DNA from 2 places in the Anaerobutyricum hallii genome. Region 2 is predicted to be linked to the other one. Evidence: predicted binding sites of a transcription regulator. Region 2 holds the regulator's gene; the other holds the start of a gene.
What was found. Region 2 encodes NrdR, which represses ribonucleotide reductase genes. Its sites were predicted from a motif close to CACAANATNTTGTG; they were not measured.
Positions count from the first base shown of each region.

Region 1: a site for NrdR is predicted at 6,671-6,684, ahead of nrdD (anaerobic ribonucleoside-triphosphate reductase). Genes of this name have one in related genera too.

Region 1 is NZ_LT907978.1:31,437-40,856, forward strand. It holds gene EHLA_RS00170 (L,D-transpeptidase family protein) at 1-1,250, shown strand, start outside; gene EHLA_RS00175 (AAA family ATPase) at 1,430-3,145, opposite strand; gene EHLA_RS00180 (3-deoxy-7-phosphoheptulonate synthase) at 3,416-4,450, shown strand; gene EHLA_RS00185 (response regulator transcription factor) at 4,695-5,369, shown strand; gene EHLA_RS00190 (N-acetylmuramoyl-L-alanine amidase family protein) at 5,413-6,552, shown strand; gene nrdD (anaerobic ribonucleoside-triphosphate reductase) at 6,766-8,928, shown strand; gene nrdG (anaerobic ribonucleoside-triphosphate reductase activating protein) at 9,152-9,420, shown strand, end outside.
Region 2 is NZ_LT907978.1:1,439,799-1,449,218, reverse strand. It holds gene topA (type I DNA topoisomerase) at 1-547, opposite strand, end outside; gene dprA (DNA-processing protein DprA) at 677-1,798, opposite strand; gene EHLA_RS06620 (YifB family Mg chelatase-like AAA ATPase) at 1,788-3,383, opposite strand; gene nrdR (transcriptional regulator NrdR) at 3,601-4,071, opposite strand; gene EHLA_RS06610 (YlmC/YmxH family sporulation protein) at 4,141-4,392, opposite strand; gene EHLA_RS06605 (alpha/beta hydrolase) at 4,465-5,403, opposite strand; gene EHLA_RS06600 (RnfABCDGE type electron transport complex subunit B) at 5,583-6,374, opposite strand; gene rsxA (electron transport complex subunit RsxA) at 6,390-6,965, opposite strand; gene rsxE (electron transport complex subunit RsxE) at 6,980-7,738, opposite strand; gene EHLA_RS06585 (RnfABCDGE type electron transport complex subunit G) at 7,740-8,369, opposite strand; gene EHLA_RS06580 (RnfABCDGE type electron transport complex subunit D) at 8,369-9,322, opposite strand; gene rsxC (electron transport complex subunit RsxC) at 9,342-9,420, opposite strand, start outside.

The DNA of each region.
Region 1 (9,420 bases), 1.4 Mb from region 2:
CATTCCGTAGTGTTTCTAAAGCGAAGGAACTGATTAAAAAAGATGTTAAGTCATATAAGATTACGATTAAGGAAAGGGATAAAAAGAAGGAAAGTATTTCATCCTCTCAGGTGAAGCTTGCATTTAAAGATGACGGAAAGCTGGAAAATATTAAGGCAGGACAGAAGGGATATGCGTGGATCACAGCATTATTCCAGTCTCAGAATTATAAAGATGCGATTACTTTAACGGTAGATAAAGATGCTTTTAATGATACATATACGAATTTAAATGCATTTAATAAAGAGATGGTAATTGCTCCGGTAGATGCATATTCTACATATGATGCGGCATCGAACAGCTACAGTATTGTACCTGAGGTTTACGGAAATACAGTAAAAAGAAAGCAGTTTAAGCCAATATTAAAAGAAGCAATTTTAAATATGGAGCGTAGTATCGATATAGAGAAAAAAGATTGTTATAAGAATCCTGTGTATAAGAAAGATACAGCAGAAGTTGTAGCAGCAAATAAAACATTGAATAAATATGTTCAGGAAACGATTACATATGATTTTGATGACCGTACAGAAGAAGTAAACGCAAAGAAACTTAGTAAATGGTTATATGAAACAGATAAACATGAAGTTAAGGTTCATAGCGAGATGGTTGCAAAGTATATTAAAAATCTTGCAAAGAAGTATGATACAGTTGGAGTAAAAAGACATTTTAAATCGATATGCGGTAATGACGTAGAAGTCAGCGGTGGTACCTATGGCTGGAAGATTGATCAGGAAGCAGAAACTGCTAATCTGATCAAAGTCATTAAACAGGGAAAGTCTGTTAAGAGAAAGCCGGAATATGCTCATCGCGCAAAAAGTCGTAAGGAGTTTGATATTGGTAATACCTATGTAGAAGTAAGCTTAGGTGAACAGCATATGTGGTTTTATAAGAACGGGAAAACGTTAGTTTCTACAGATGTTGTAACCGGAGATATCAGTAAAGGACATGGAACACCAACCGGTGTTTACTACATCCTTTATAAAACAACAGATTATACGTTAACCGGTCAGGGATATGCCTCTCACGTAGATTACTGGCTTCCATTCATTCAGATTGGTGTAGGAATTCATGATTCTTCATGGCGTGGAAGTTACGGTGGAGGAATTTTCACTTATGATGGTTCCCATGGCTGTGTAAATACACCAAGAAGTGCCGTTCAGAAAATCTATAATAACATCGAATCTACCTATCCGGTAGTTGTACATTGGTAAGTAATTTCTGATTGTGTAAATTTATAAAAATTAAAAAGTATTCTATAGTAGCAGCTAAATTCACATGTCTAAACTTGTTATGTTACTATAGAATACTTTTTTATCTCAGTCGAGAAGACTCCAACATCTTTCAGGTGGTGAGTGGCTGCTCGACTTGAATTTTTATAAAGCAGATAGAATTATAGATCGGTTAGAAGATTTGTGGCCGTTCGTATTTCTTTACGTAGACGATTACTATGGCGGATTGCCTGGATAATATCCTGTTTGGATAAGGTTGTCCGTTCATTAAGGGCTGCATAAGAGAATGCCATTTCTAAAAGTGTCAGTGGGAGTTCAGGGCGTTTCGTGGACTGATCTTCTGGTTGATTTTCTGGAGAAGATATAGCAATCAGGGTACGTAGTATCTTTTCTGTTGTATCGGAAGAAAAGGCATTGTGTACTTTCGTTTCATATTCAATGGCAGGAATACTTCCGTAAAGAATGGAAAGTGTCAGTTCCTCATCAGGTTCGTCTATTGTGATCGGATAAAAACGGCGGGAGAGTGCTTTATCCGGAAGAAGGAACTGACGGTATTCTTCTTTTGTTGTAGCTCCGATTATTTTAATATCACCGCGGTCAATATAAGGTTTTAACATATTGGAAATATCGTTGTTGGAGCTTTCGGTAGAACCGGCGCCGACAATCGTATGAATCTCATCTATAAATAAAAGGACATCCGGATGCGATTCAAGTTCTCCAGCAAGTTTTTTGATACGGTCTTCCATTTCACCTACATATTTTGTTCCGCTTAAAAGAGACGTTGTTGTTAATTTAAAAATCTTTTTATTTTTAAGAAGGTCCGGCACATTTCCTTTTTGAAGACGGTAGGCTAAACCTTCCACAACGGATGTTTTACCGACACCGGCATCTCCAATCAGAAGAGGGGACTTCTTTGGTGAAATCAAAATTAATTCGAGATCAGCAATCTCCTGTTCACGTCCAATTGCCGGATTGGTGTGATAGATTCTAGTGGTCATATTATAGGCGTAGGTATTTAAAAATTCGCTGTCAACATAAGCGCTGTCGATATCTATTGAAGAAGATATAGCGGCAGCGGCAGTGTCTGTAGAATCTTTTACAACATTTTTATGGGTAGTAAACCATATAGTTCTTGCAGCAAGATAGGAAGAAAAAGAAGAAAGATCTTCTGGAGATACTGCCTCTAAAAATTGCTGTTCCCGGGCAAAAAATGCAGCAAGCAGGGAAAGCGTATCCTTGTGTGTATTCGGAGTGTTTGTTTCTAATTTTATTTCTAATAAAGAAGCAACAGAATCGAGCCAGTAATCTTTTTCATCACCAAAGAGAGCAAGGGTATTTATGAGTATTTCGGCCAGAAGCTCTTCTGTAATAAAGGAATACTTTTTATAATTCGGCGCATGTTCAATAATTTTTCTTATAATAAGCTGTTTTTTTTCAGAGGACTTTATTAGTACAGAATAAAATGCTTTTTGTACTTTTTCAAAAAGCTGCGTATTCATGAAACAGGATTCAAGTGTTAATAAAGTCATGGAATATGCGGAATAATAAGGTGTTTTTAATGCTTCAAGAAGAGAGGATGTATAAGTAAGCCAGGTATCCTGATTGAAGTTTTTGTGTAATTCCAGTTGTTCTTTTAATTGTATACAGTCTGCAAAATATTGATCAAAAGCCCCCTTTTCTTCTGGAAAAGAAACATTGAATCTTTCCCGGACTAAATTGCGAATATATTCAAGGTAAAGTTCATCATTGTGAAAAGCGGAAATGTGGGCAGGTGAAAGAAACATACATTGTATACAAATAGTTTCTGGTGCTAAGGGCTGACCTCCTTCTTCTATAATAGAATAAGCTTTTGTTAATGTATTAGTTATAGAATCCACAATAAATCCCTCCTGATTTTCATGTACTTTTGGAATCTTTTGTGATTGAACTTCTCATAAAAAGAAGTGTAAGAAAATTCCAGAGTATATGTTCGTATCTTTTTCATAATTATAAGGCATACATGGAAAAAAGTAAAAAAAATATTTTTTTCTTCACTTTAAAGCTAAAAAGTGTTGAATAAATGAAAAATTTATGGTAGGATAAGGAAGATTTAATAATAAGCAATTATTTTTACAAAAATGAAAGTGTATAAAGGAGTACAGACGATTATGGATATGGATATGAAATTTTTTAGGAAACTGCCGGTACCAAAGGATTTAAAGGAGCAGTTTCCTGCTGATGAGAGAATTGTAAAGATTAAGCAGGAGAGAGATCCTGAGATTCGAAGAATTTTTGAGGGTAAGTCTGATAAGTTATTATTAATTATAGGGCCATGTTCTGCTGACAGAGAAGATGCTGTTCTTGATTATGTAACAAGATTGTCAAAGGTACAGGAGAAAGTAAAAGACAAGATTATGATCATCCCAAGAATATATACGAATAAACCTCGTACAACCGGTGGGGGATATAAGGGGCTTGTTCATCAGCCAGATCCGGAGAAGAAGCCGGATATGTTGCAGGGAATTATTGCTGTTCGTGAGTTACATCAGAAAGCAATTCTTGAAAGTGGACTTACTTGTGCGGATGAAATGCTGTATCCCGAAAACCATCGTTATGTTTCGGATCTGTTATCCTATGTTGCAATCGGAGCACGTTCTGTAGAGGATCAGCAGCATCGTCTGACAGCAAGCGGTGTAGGAATTCCTGTAGGAATGAAGAATCCGACAGGTGGAGATTTATCTGTTATGATGAATTCTATCACAGCAGCGCAGGGGCAGCATGTATTCCTCTATCGTGGATGGGAAGTACAGTCTCTTGGTAATCCTTATGCACATGCTTTATTAAGAGGATATGTAGATAAGCATGGTAAAACATACTCGAACTATCATTATGAAGATTTAAATGAACTTTTTGAATTATATCAGGAACATGAATTAAAAAATCCAGGTGTGATTATTGATACAAACCATGCGAATTCCGGTAAGCATTACCTTGAACAGATTCGTATTGCAAAGGAAGTACTGCATAGCTGCAGACTTTCTAAAGATATCAAAGGACTTGTAAAAGGTCTGATGATCGAAAGTTACATTGAAGATGGTAATCAGCCGATTGGTGGAGGATGTTATGGTAAGTCGATTACAGATCCTTGTCTTGGCTGGGAAAAGTCAGAAAGATTAATTTACGAAATTGCAGATTTACTATAATGTTGTAAATGGATTTCGGTGCTAATTACATAATTATTTATAAATGCTACAATTTAATAGACAGTATTTTAAAAATATCCGGTTTTTTTAAACCGGATATTGAATTTTATGGGGGAATTATGTAAAATGGTACCAAGGGTTGTTCTGTGATGTTGATTATGTTACAATAATTTTAAATAAGTCATTTTTGAGCCATAATCTTGTAATATAATTTTAACAACTAAGAATGAAAGGAAGATGTCGAATGCTTACAGGCAGATTACTGATTTTAAGCAAGAAAGAAGCAGAATGTAAAGAGATGACAGCTTATTTCGAAGATAGCGGTTATAATGTAATCTGGTGCACAGAATATGATGAAGCAGGAGAGATTCTTTCCAGAGGAAAGAACAAACCGGATCTGCTGATTTTTGATGTAGATATACCAAAACGGCGAGAATATGAGACAGTTGAGAAGATAAGAATGTATTCTGACATGGCTATTTTAATGTTGTCACAGGATGATAAGCTGGACAGTCAGTTATATGCCTATTCTAAGAAGATAGATGATTATATGGTAAAGCCGGCACCGTTACCGTTGATAGAGGCGCATGTAGAGGCAATCATACGAAGGACAGTGGAGAAGCGGAATGCAGTAGAAGCTGTAGGTGCCTTATCTATTGATTATGAAGGAAGAAAGATTTATCTTGCGGACAGACCGTTAAAGGTAACAGCGAAGGAGTTTGATTTACTGGAGTATTTTATAAAGCATAAAGGTATGATTTTATCCAGAGATAAGATTCTTGATTCTGTATGGGGATTTGATTATATTGGCGGGTACCGAAGCGTAGACACGCTGGTAAAGAAACTACGAGCGAAGTTAACTAAGGAATATCCTTATATTAAGACAGTTTATGGGGTTGGATACTGTTTTGATATTTAAGGATGATAAACTCACAATTGTAAAAGAGAGGAAGGCGAGAATAATGAAAGTGAAGCGAATTGTTAGTATATTCGCGGTATTATTGTTATGTGCATGTCTGATTACACCAATCAGCACAGATGCGGCTGCAAAGGTTCGTGTAAGAACCGTAAAGGGAGTAACAAGCTCTTATTCCGGTCGGATGAAGTACTGTTATGTGAACGGAAAGAAGATTGGGTTGACGAAGAATCCTATTTTTAAAAAGTCAGGCTCCTATATGGGACCGGTTGCAGCGATATTTAAAAACAGTGGTTTAAAAGTTAAGGTAACTACTAAGGGAAATAAAATGACACTGTCCTACGGTCCGAATACCGTTGTTCTAAAGGCAGATAGCAGAAAGGCTGTGACGAATGGCGTGAAAAGTCAGATGGGAGCGCCGGTTATTCATGGAACGTATACTGCTACCGGCAGAAGAAGATGGATTGTTCCGTTAAAGAGTGTATGTACACGATTAGGAATTAATTATAAGTTATCTGGTGGAAAGATTCGTATTTCAGGTACAACAAAGAGTAGTGCTTCTAATACAACAGCTCCGACGACAGAAGACAGAGGAACGGATACAACAGATAGTAAAGAAAAGATTAAGATTGTTATTGATGCCGGACATGGTGGTTCTGACTCAGGAGCTTCCGGGAATGGAATGGCAGAGAAGAATCTGACACTGGCAATCGTTCTTGCAGCAAAAAGATCTTTTGATAATGACAGCAGATTCCAGGTTTACTATACGAGAACAGCAGATACATACCCAAGTTTATCTCAGAGAGCGAACCTTGCTAACAATAGAGATGCAGATATGTTCCTCTGTGTTCATATCAATTCTGCAAGTGCTTCTGCACATGGGACAGAAACTTTGTGGAGTAAGAGCAGAAATTCTGTAACAGAGAAGAATGGCTTAACATCTAAAGAGCTGGCAACAGCAATGCAGAGTGCGGCAGTTGCAGCGACAGGATTTACGAACAGAGGATTAGTAGACCGTCCAAATCTTTACGTATTAAAACATACCAAGATGCCGGCATGTCTGATTGAATATGGATTTATCAGTAATAAAACGGAAGCGGCAAGAATGAAGGCAAATACAAGTGTGTACGGAAAAGCATTATATAATGCTGTTGTTAATTTGATGAAAAAAGAAGGCAGATATTAATAGAAGATTATTCATAGAGCATATTGATATTTGCAGAGAAAAATCATATAATGGGTATTGGCAAATCTCACAGCAAGATAATATTTTGTGTTGCTGTGAGATTTTTATGCGACTAAAACACAATATGTTGTATAAAGTATCATTGCATCATACAAAATTATGTGTTACAATGGCAATGCGTAATTTTTAAAAATTTATAATTGGAGTGTTGGTATGAAGATCATTAAAAGAAGTGGAATGGAAGTTGAATTTGATCGAAGTAAGATCATTGCAGCGGTTAAGCGTGCAAATAACAGCGTCGTAGAAGCAGAAAAAGTAAGTGACGAACAGGTAGAGAAGATTGCAGAGAATGTAGAAACTATCTGTGACGGAATGAATCGTGCTCTTAATGTAGAGGAGATTCAGGATTTAGTCGAGAATCAGATCATGAACCAGAAGGCATTCCGTCTGGCAAGTAATTATATTACTTACCGTTATAAAAGAGCGTTGGTTAGAAAGTCTAACTCTACAGATAAACAGATATTAAGTCTGTTAGAGTGCAATAACGAAGAAGTGATTCAGGAGAATTCTAATAAGAATCCAACAGTGAACAGCGTACAGAGAGATTACATGGCAGGTGAGGTAAGTAAGGATATCACAAGACGTTTCCTTCTTCCACCGGAAATCGTTGAGGCACATGAGAGTGGAGTGATTCATTTCCATGATTCTGATTATTTTGCACAGCACATGCATAACTGCTGTCTGGTGAATCTGGAAGATATGCTTCAAAACGGAACAGTGATCAGTGACGTTATGATCGAGAAGCCAAAGAGCTTTTCTACAGCATGTAATATTGCAACACAGGCAGTTGCCCAGATTGCAAGTTCCCAGTATGGCGGACAGAGTATTACACTTTCCCATCTGGTTCCTTTTGTGCAGATCAGTCGTGAAAAATATCGTCGAGATGTTCGCGCTGAATTTGAAGCAGAAGGTCTGGAAATGAATGAGCAGAAGATAAATGAAATCGCAGAAATGCGTGTAAGAAAAGAAGTAAAACAGGGTGTCCAGGTTATTCAGTATCAGGTAATCACATTGATGACAACAAACGGACAGGCTCCATTTGTTACGGTATTTATGTATCTGGATGAGGTAGAAGAAGGTCCGGCAAGAGATGACCTTGCTATGATCATCGAAGAGATGCTCAACCAGCGTATTCTTGGTGTTAAGAATGAAAAAGGTGTATATATTACACCAGCGTTCCCTAAGTTGATTTACGTTCTTGAAGAAGATAATATTCATGAAGGAAGTAAATACTGGTATCTTACAAAGTTAGCTGCCCAGTGTACAGCAAAACGTATGGTTCCGGATTACATTTCAGAGAAAATCATGAAGAAGTTAAAAGATGGAAACTGTTATCCATGTATGGGATGCCGTTCTTTCTTAACTGTATATCATGATGAGAATGATAAACCGAAGTTTTACGGAAGATTTAATCAGGGCGTAGTAACCATCAATTTAGTAGATGTAGCTTGTTCTTCTGGTAAGGATATGGAGAAGTTCTGGGAGATATTTGATGAGCGCCTTGAATTATGTCATGAGGCACTTATGTATCGTCATAACCGTTTAAAAGGAACACCATCTGACGTAGCTCCGATTCTCTGGCAGAATGGTGCATTAGCACGACTTAAAAAAGGTGAGACAATTGATAAACTTCTGTATAATGGATATTCGACTATTTCTCTTGGCTACGCAGGACTTTGCGAATGTACAAGATATATGACCGGAAAGAGTCATACAGACCCGGAAGCAAAGCCATTTGCACTTGAAGTAATGAAGCATATGAACGAAGCCTGTGCAAAGTGGAGAGAAGAAAGTCATATTGATTTCAGTCTTTACGGAACGCCACTTGAATCCACAACGTATAAGTTTTCCAGATGCCTTCAGGAACGTTTTGGTATTATTCCGGGAGTAACCGATAAGAATTATATTACAAACAGTTATCACATTCACGTAACAGAGGAAATCGATGCATTTGATAAATTAAGTTTTGAAGCACAGTTCCAGGAACTTTCTCCAGGAGGAGCGATCAGTTATGTAGAAGTTCCAAATATGCAGAATAACATTGATGCGGTATTAGCGGTTATGAAACATATTTATGACAACATTATGTATGCAGAGCTTAATACAAAGAGTGATTACTGCCAGTGCTGCGGTTATGAGGGAGAAATACAGATCATAAGCGATGAACATGGCAAGCTGATCTGGGAGTGTCCAAACTGCGGTAATCAGGATCAGGCAAAGATGAATGTAGCAAGAAGAACCTGTGGATATATCGGAACACAGTTCTGGAATCAGGGAAGAACACAGGAAATTAAAGAAAGAGTAATGCATTTGTAGACAAAACCGGAAGAGCGCCCATATCAAAGAGGGCGCTTTTTCCATTTCTTTATTTTTGACAGAGAGAAGATGAGAAGAGATGTTGATTATCTATCCATTTTCGCCCTAAAATATATAAAATAACGGATTGTAAATAGAGTGTGGATATTGTAAAATATAACTATTAACTAAACACATTTTAGAACAGACACTCTGTTTAATTTTTTGGAAGAGGTGATATATTATGTATTATGGTGAGATCAAGAAGTGTGATATTGCGAACGGACCCGGTGTCAGAGTGTCCCTTTTTGTAAGCGGATGTACGCATCATTGTAAAGGATGTTTTAACGAGGAAACATGGAGTTTTGAATTTGGACAGCCTTTTACAGCAGAAACAGAAGAGCAGATTTTAAAATTATTAGAGCCTTCGTATATATCAGGTCTTACAGTATTAGGCGGTGAGCCTATGGAATATATGAATCAGGAAGCCCTCCTTCCATTTCTTGAAAAAGT
Region 2 (9,420 bases):
CAATCTCTTGTTCTCTGTCACAGATAATACGCAATGCAACGGATTGAACGCGACCTGCCGATAACCCTCTCTTAATCTTAGACCAGAGAATCGGACTGATCTTATATCCCACAATACGGTCTAATACTCTTCTTGCCTGCTGTGCATCTACAAGATTCATATCAATATCGCGGGAATTCTTAATAGATTTCTTTACGGCATCTTTTGTAATCTCATTAAATGTAATCCTACTGCATTTTTTATTCTCCAATTTTAATGCATGATATAAATGCCATGAAATCGCCTCTCCCTCACGGTCCGGGTCAGTTGCAAGATATACTTTGTCTGCTTTCTTTACTTCCTTACGAAGTTGAGCAAGAATATCTCCCTTCCCACGAATCGTAATATATTTCGGCTCAAAATCATTATCAACATCAATGCCCATCGTACTTTTTGGTAAATCTCTTACATGTCCGTTCGATGCGACAACTTTGTATGACTTCCCCAGAAATTTCTGAATTGTTTTAGCCTTGGCCGGCGATTCAACAATAACTAAATTTGCTGACATTCCCCAAAACACTCCTAACTTTTAAATATTATATTGCAATTTATTGTTTTTTATCACCAATAAATTTACTATTTCATAAAACAATTATACATCATACACTATTTCGTTTTGCCGCGCAAGCAGAAAAAATTAGATTTTCCTCAAGTATACATTTTGTTCTATTTGATAAATTATGTTTTTTAATTCAAATTTCATGAGAATATGTTGTAACTCAAAGGCAGAAAAATCGCTATTTTCCAAAAGATTTTCAAAAGTTACCGGTCGAACTTTATCTATGAGATTGAATATCTTTTCTTCATTTTTATTCTCACAAAAAAATTTTTGCAATTTAAAATTCTCACTTTCTTTTTTCTCCATATTCGGCCTTGTATTTCCTATTTTTTCCTCTTTCACTATAATTTCTGCGATATCTTCTGGGGAACGTACCAGAGTAGCCCCCTGACTAATCAAATAATTACAACCTTGACTGTAACGATCCGTAATTCTGCCTGGAAGTGCAAATATATCCTTTCCTTGTTCTAATCCCTGATCTGCGGTAATCAATGACCCACTTCTTTCTCCTGCTTCCACAACAAAAACTCCGTCAGCCATTCCGCTGATAATACGATTTCGCATAGGAAACATTCCTTTTTGTGAAGGAATTCCAACATTATATTCTGATATGATTCCTCCTGTTCTACAAACATTCTGATATAAGTTAAAATTCTCTCTCGGATAAATGCTATCAATTCCCCCACCCAGAATTCCTGCGGTATAACCACCTGCATCCAATGCACCTAAATGACTTGATGTATCTACTCCTGCCGCCATCCCACTGATAATCTGAATACCGTATCCAGTTAATTCAGAAGCAAATTCCCTCGCCATATTCCTTCCATATATAGTAGCTTTTCTTGCCCCTACCATCGCTAGAACAGGCTTTGAAAAATCAGGAAACCTTCCTTTATAATATAATAAATCTGGTGGCATATATAGTTGTTTTAATCGTTCCGCATACTCAGGAGATTCTCTGTGAATAAAAAAGATTCCCTCTTCCTGTAATCTTTGAACTTCTTTTTCTGATTTCTCCCGGTTTTTAGAAAACGGAAACCTTTCCCACTGTCTTTTTGTAAGAAATACTTTTATCTCAGAATCTGAAGCTTCATAAACATACCTTGGATGTGCAAAATACTCAAGAAGCTTCTTTCGTGTTTTCAGTCCTATCCCAGGAATATTAGCAAACCAATACCAATAAAAATCATTATCTTTCATTCAAATTCCCCTTTTCTTTCTGACGAAAATATAACGCTTCTTCCAAATGTCTGGCTCTTATATCCGGACTTTGTTCTAAATCCGCTATTGTTCTTGCAGTTTTTAAAATCTTAAAATAAGAACGTCCGGTAAGGGAAAAAGCAGAATATGCTTTCTTCATAAGTCTTTGTCCCTCTGCATCTAACTGGCAATACTGTTCTACTTCGCTTTTTGTCATGCGTCCGTTAAATATCGTAGAACTTTCCGCAAAGCGTTCCTTTTGTATTACCCATGCAGCGGAAACTCTTTTTTGAATAGAGGAAGAAGATTCTTCTTTAGAGGATGCGGTCAGTACATCATATCCAATCTCCTCACATCGTACAAATAAATCCATACGGTCAAGTATTGGTCCGCTGATTCTATTTTGATATCGGAGAATCTGCCTGCTTGTACAACGGCATTTATCCATGGGATAGTACCCACAAGGACATGCATTCGCCGCTATAATAAAAAGAAAATCCGCCGGAAATATTAAAGTTCTCTCTTGTCTGATAACTGAAATAGCATGATTCTCAAGAGGAATACGAAACATTTCTATTATCTCTCTTGCATATTCAGGAAATTCATCTAGAAAAAGGACTCCATGATGCGCTAGAGAAATCTCTCCCGGTTTTGGAACGATTCCTCCTCCAAACATTCCGGCTGCAGTAATTGCAAGGGACGGCGCACGAAACGGTCGTTTATTTATTAAGGTAAAACGTTCCTTTAAGAGTCCCTTTGCACTATAGATCATGGTCGTATCAATCATCTCTTCTTTTGTCATCTGTGGCATAATTCCTGATATACAGGATGCCAGCATCGTCTTCCCTACACCAGGTGGTCCGCCCAACATTAAATTATGATAACCGGCTGCTGCAATTTCCATCGCTCTTTTTGCCATGCTCTGTCCTTTCACTTCAGAAAAATCTGTTATCTGATTCCATTCCCCTAAATTCAGTGCAGCGTTATCTGTTATACTCTCATCTACACATACTATTCCTCTAATGTCAGCCTCTTTCTGCTGCGTAATCTCACCTGAATGTCTGTCTACTATATACCCATGGCGTAAGTAAGAATAGAGTTCTTCAAGACTTTGAAAGCTAACAACTTCCATCTGATCTACAAATGCTGCCTCCTCTATATTCTCTTTCGCAACGATACACCGATCTATTCCACTCTTTACAGCGGAAACAACGATTGGCAATACACCGGATATCGGTCGAATCTGTCCATTCAATGATAATTCTCCAATAAATAATGTATTCTTTACATATGTTTCCGGGATCAGATTCATTGCAAGAAGAATTGCTACTGCAACGGCAAGATCAAAAAAAGTCCCACACTTACGAAAATCTGCCGGCGCAAAATTAACTGATATTCTTTTCGGTGGCAATGCGATTCCTATATTATGAAGTGCTGTACGAACCCGTTCTTTTGATTCCTTTACTTCGTTTGATAAATATCCTGTCATATAAAAATTAGGAAGCCCATTACTAATATCTGCCTGTATCTGTACAATCTGCCCCTCTATCCCCTGTATCATTCCACTAAAAACTTCTGCTACCATTCCACTCTATCCTACTTTCTATTATTGTATATTCAGTAATATTTTGTAAATATAGGTTATTTATAGCATATTTTTTCCATATTTGCAATAATTTTTTTCATTTACAAAAGTATGGAATAAAGGCAGACTCCTAACATATCCTTGCGGAACTTTTTTTAAAACAAAAAACAGGTATCGAGAATACTTTCTCAAATACCTGTTCTGCTTATCAATGTTATTACTTCTGGATGTTCTCTCCACTATCTAACATCTTCTTTAACTCATTCATAAAAGTTCCTACATCCTTAAACTCACGATATACCGAAGCAAAACGTACATATGCTACCTGTTCGAGAGTCTTTAGATGCTCCATAACAACTTCTCCGATCTGTTTACTTTCAATCTCTTTATATTCTAAATTAAACAGTTCATTCTCAATCTGATTCACCATCTGTTCAATCTGTTCTACAGATATCGGCCTCTTATGGCAGGCACGTAAAATTCCGGACATAATCTTAGAACGATCGTAAGGTTCTCTTGTTTTATCTTTCTTTATCACTGTGAGAGGCATAATCTCTACTCGTTCGTATGTAGTAAATCGCTTTCCACATTCATCGCAAAGTCTTCGCCGTCGTATGGATGAATTATCATCTGCAGGTCTTGAATCGATTACACGGGTATTATCCAATCCACAAAATGGGCACTTCATATCTTATCCTCCAGTATTCTAGCTTTTATGATTTCATTTATTGTGCCGACTATTATAACAGAAAACCTATTATTTTACAAGACATTTCTTTTCATCGATATCGACAAGAATACTATCAACTCCCACTCGGATTACTGCTCCAACCGGAATCCGATATTCCGATTTCTTTCCAATACATCCGCAATATTTTCCACCCGTAGGCACATAAATATCTGTAACACAAAATCTGCATACATCAATTTCTAAATCTCCCACACAACCAAGGCGATGACCATTTTTACAGTTAATCACATCTTTATTTCCAAGTTCCCAAAAACGCATAAAAAAAGCCCTTTCTTTTATTTTATGAGGGCTTTTTTGAATAATTCTATTTTCATGACTTGAATGTTCTTTTTATATCTCATACTGTTCATTAAGATGCAGCTTCATCCACTGCAAAATATCTATATATACAGCTTCTTTCCTTACTTCATCACAAATATTATGCCGCATTCCTTTATAAAGCCGCATTTCCACTCGATGACAGCTATCTTCCAGATAGCGGTGTACTTCTTCAATCCCTTTTCCAAAGTTACCTATCGGATCTTCCTGTCCTCCAATCAGCATGATCGGAATCTCTATATTTACAGAGCGGTACCACTTTTTAGAAGAAACAAGTGCAAGCATTTTTAAGATATCTTCATAAGCTGCTACAGTAATCGGGACGTATTCTTCGTAAATTCTTGAACAGTTCTTTCGTTCTTTTTCATCTTCTACAAGCCACGAACAATTATCCCTCTCTCTTAGAAAATGATGGTTCAAACGCTTTTCTAAATCTTTTTGAAGATAAACACTTTTATGTTGTGCTCCCAGAATCCGCTTTAATATTGCGATAAATAAAAGCCTTCTGCGGCAATATTTCCGTCTTCCGCTAGTTCCAGATAAAATTACACCATTGATTCCCTTTTCATGAATACAATCCATTCGGACGATCAACGAACCCATGCCATGCCCATATATAAAATACGGAACATCCGGATATTCCTTTTTCATGTAATGTGTTAACTTTTTTGTATTTTTTATCAGATAAGCCCAACCATTCTTTTCACCAAAATATCCATAGTCTTCTTTCTTGGAAGAACGTCCATGTCCAATATGATCGCATCCACACACCATAATTCCATGATCAGTAAAAAAGCGGATAAAACTTTCATTCCGTTCTATACAATCTCCAAAATCATGCACGATCTGTATGATTGCTCTAAGATCTGTTTCTGGTTCGTAAATATAATAATGTATTCTGTTTATATGATCTGAACTCTGATAGGTTCCAGTAAATTTCTGATAAGCCATACGAAAGCCTCCTAGCTTGTCTGCTTCAACAGCAGATTTCTTTTCCAAACTACTATACAGGAAAAATGTGAAGAAAAAAAGATGATTTCTCTTGCATTTTCGTTAAGAGAAATCATCTTTTCTTTCGTTTTTATTAAATTTCTTACATTTTATCTAGACTATAGTCTGATCTATACGGACTAAAGAATAATCTTTGCAGGACATTTCTCTGCACACTTTCCACATCCTGTACATTTACTGTAATCAATTTTAGCAATATTATTTTCAACAGTAATTGCATCTGCTTCACAGACACGAGTACACATCTTACATCCGATACATCCTGCTGAACATACTTCTTTTACTGCTTTACCAAATTCTTTGGAACTGCACTGTACTTTGTGAGGAGCTGCATATGGAACAAGCTCAATTAAAGACTTCGGACAAGTTGCAACACATTTACCACAAGCAACACATTTTTCCTTATCCACTACTGCAACACCGTTAATTACATGAATGGCATCGAAGTCACAAACTTTCACACAGCTTCCAAAGCCTGTACATCCAAAACTGCAGGCTTTTGGTCCGCCACCAGGTACACTCATGGCAGAAACACAGTCTTCATTTCCTGAATATTTATATTTAGACTTTGCTTTATCACAGGTACCTGCACATTTTACAAATGCAACCTGTTTTTCACCTGCATCCGCTTCTACACCCATGATTGAAGCAATTTTATCTGCTACTGGCTGTCCGCCTACCGGACATGCACCCACCGGAGCGTCTCCGGCTGCAATTGCCTTAGCGAGGGCATCACATCCGGCAAAACCACAACCACCACAGTTGTTTCCCGGAAGGCACTCTCTTACAGCAACTTCTTTTTCGTCTACCGGCACTTTAAATTTCTCGGAAGCAATGCCCAGGAGAATGGAAATAACAAGTCCGGTTCCGCCGACAACTACTGCCGCAAGAATAATTCCACTTATACTCATTTTTATTCCTCCTAATTAAATGATTCCTGAAAAACCAAAGAATGCAATAGACATAAGTCCTGCTGTTACCATTACGATAGGCATTCCCTGCCAGGACTCTGGAATGTCGTTGTATTCCATTTTTTCACGAATTCCAGCCAGGATAACAATAGCAATTGTAAATCCGACAGAAATACCAAAACCATAAACTACAGACTGTAAAATATTATATCCATACTGTACAGAGTTTAAAGCTACACCAAGTACAGCACAGTTTGTTGTGATCAGAGGAAGATATACACCCAGAGATTCATACAAAGCTGGCATAGATTTCTTTAAAAACATCTCTACGAACTGTACAAGAGCTGCAATAACAAGGATAAAAACGATCGTCTGCAAATAAGTTAACCCAAGTGTTGCAAGAATAAATTTATAAATTAATGATGTCACTAAAGAAGCAATTGTGATAACAAAAATTACAGCTGCTCCCATTCCACCGGCAGTCTCTACCTTTTTGGATACTCCGAGGAAAGGACATAATCCTAAAAACTGGCTCAGTACAACGTTATTAACGATAGCTGCACTGATAATCAATAATATTAATTCTTTCATAATCCTTCCCCTTTCTATTTATTCTCTGCTTTCTCATCAGAAGCAGTTTTTGTTTCTTCTTTTTTATTGTCTACGGACATATCAAAGAAACTCTTACTTGAACAGCAGGTATTACCACAGGAAGAGCAGTCACCACATCCTGCAGGGATCTCTTCCATTTCGCCATTCTTTACTTTGCGGTTCATAATCTTGTTTCTTGCAGCTACTAAGCAGGCAAGTACAAAGAATGCACCAGGTGCAAGAATGAAAATAGTGATCGGTGTATAGAAAGATTCTGCCAAAACAGTTTTTCCAAAAATTGTTCCTGCACCAAGTAATTCACGAAATGCACCTAAAATAGTAAGGGACAGTGTAAATCCAAGACCCATTCCAAGACCATCAAAGAAGGAAGAAACAGGACCGTTTTTACTTGCATAAGACTCTGCACGTCCTAAGATAATACAGTTAACTACAATTAACGGAATATATACACCAAGAGCATCATTTAACGCTGGTACATATCCCTGTAAAAGGAACTGTACTACTGTAACTAAGGATGCAATAATTACAATGTATCCAGGAATACGAACTCTATCCGGAATAAAATTACGGAGAATAGAGATAATCATATTAGAAAACATTAATACTACTGTTGTGGAAAGTCCCATACCTGCACCGTTGATTGCGGATGTTGTTACCGCAAGTGTAGGACACATACCTAAAATAAGAACTAAAGTAGGGTTTTCTTTAATAATACCATTATAAAGTCTTTCTAAAGCGCTATTATTTTTCATCTTAGTTACCTCCTTCTAATGACTGGAAATAAGCAAGACAGCTATTCATAGCACCAGTAACTGCTTTACTTGTGATAGTCGCACCGGAAATGGCATCGATTTTCGCGTCATCACCGGAACCAGAACCGTCTTTTACAACGGAGAAAGATTCTACTTTCTTTCCTGCAAACTGTTTACCCCAGCTAGGATCATCCTTGGCTTTCATACCAAGACCTGCTGTCTCACTGATAGAGAGTACAGAATATCCACTTACCGTTCCATCAGACTGGATACCAACAGTAAGCTGGATGTCTCCACCATATCCCTTAGAGGTTGTAATATTGAAAATATAACCAAGTGCCTCCCCAGAAGCATCTACTGCTTCTACTGCGGAAGAAATAACATCACTGTCATGTCCTTCAATTGGATTCTCGTTTGCTGCAATAATCTTAGAAGCTGCTTCTTCGGAAAATCCATCAACTTCTTTAAAGTCACTTGCCTTTGGAAATACTGTTTTATAAGCTTCCATCTGTGCCTTTGCTTCCTGATCAGCAATCGGTCCCTTTGTGATTCCATATACTGCACCGAGAACAAGACCTGCAACGACGGTAATAATAACGAGTTTTAAAGCATCTTTTATTAAAGCGTTCATTATTTTTTACCTCCTTTTCCAAATGCGGTAGGAGTTGTAACTTTTTCAATTAATGGCACTAACAGGTTACAGAAGATGATCGCATAAGATACGCCCTCTGCAGAACCACCGAATAAACGGAAGATTCCTGTCAGAATACCAAGTAAGATACCAAATATAAGCTGTCCCTTTGGTGTAATAGGGGATGTAACATAGTCTGTTGCCATGAAAAATGCACCAAGCATTAATCCGCCACCACACAACTGCTCTGCGAGATATGTCATATCGAATCCCTGTCCGCCAAAAAGAAGAACAAAGATACCAAGTGTTACAATATAACATACAGGAATTCTCCAGCTTATGATTTTCTTTGCAATCAGATAAATTCCACCAAGAATTAATAAGATAGCAGAAGTCTCACCAATTGTACCAGCGGTATTACCAAGGAACATTGCCTTTAAGTTTACAGCTTCTCCTGCCTTTAAAGCTGCAAGAGGGGTAGCACTTGTTGTTGCATCAAAGCTTCCGCCAAATCCCTTATAAGAGAAATCTGTCATAATTCCCGCAAAAGAAATTAATAAGAAACAACGTGCTCCAAGTGCAGGGTTCATAAAGTTCTGACCCAGACCGCCAAAAAGCTGTTTTACAACAATAATCGCAAATAATCCACCGATAACCGGAATCCAGAATGGTACTTCCGGTGGAAGGTTTAATGCTAATAATAAACCGGTAAGTGCTGCACTGAAATCTTTAACAGTTACTTTCTGGTGCATACAACGCTGCCATACATATTCTGCAAGTACACAGACAGCAACACAGATTACTGTGTTGATAATTGCTTTTACTCCAAAATTCCAGAAACCAAATAAAGTAGCTGGAAGAAGAGCAATAATTACATCGAGCATAATGCTATGTGTAGAAGCCTTATCCCTTACATGAGGATTGGCTGACACGTTATAAAATTGTTCGTTCATTTTTTCACCTCTCCTTATGCTATTTCTTCTTTCTACGAAGAGCCATCGCTTCACGACGCCCTGTCTTCATAGACTGGGTTAATCTTCTCTTTGCCGGG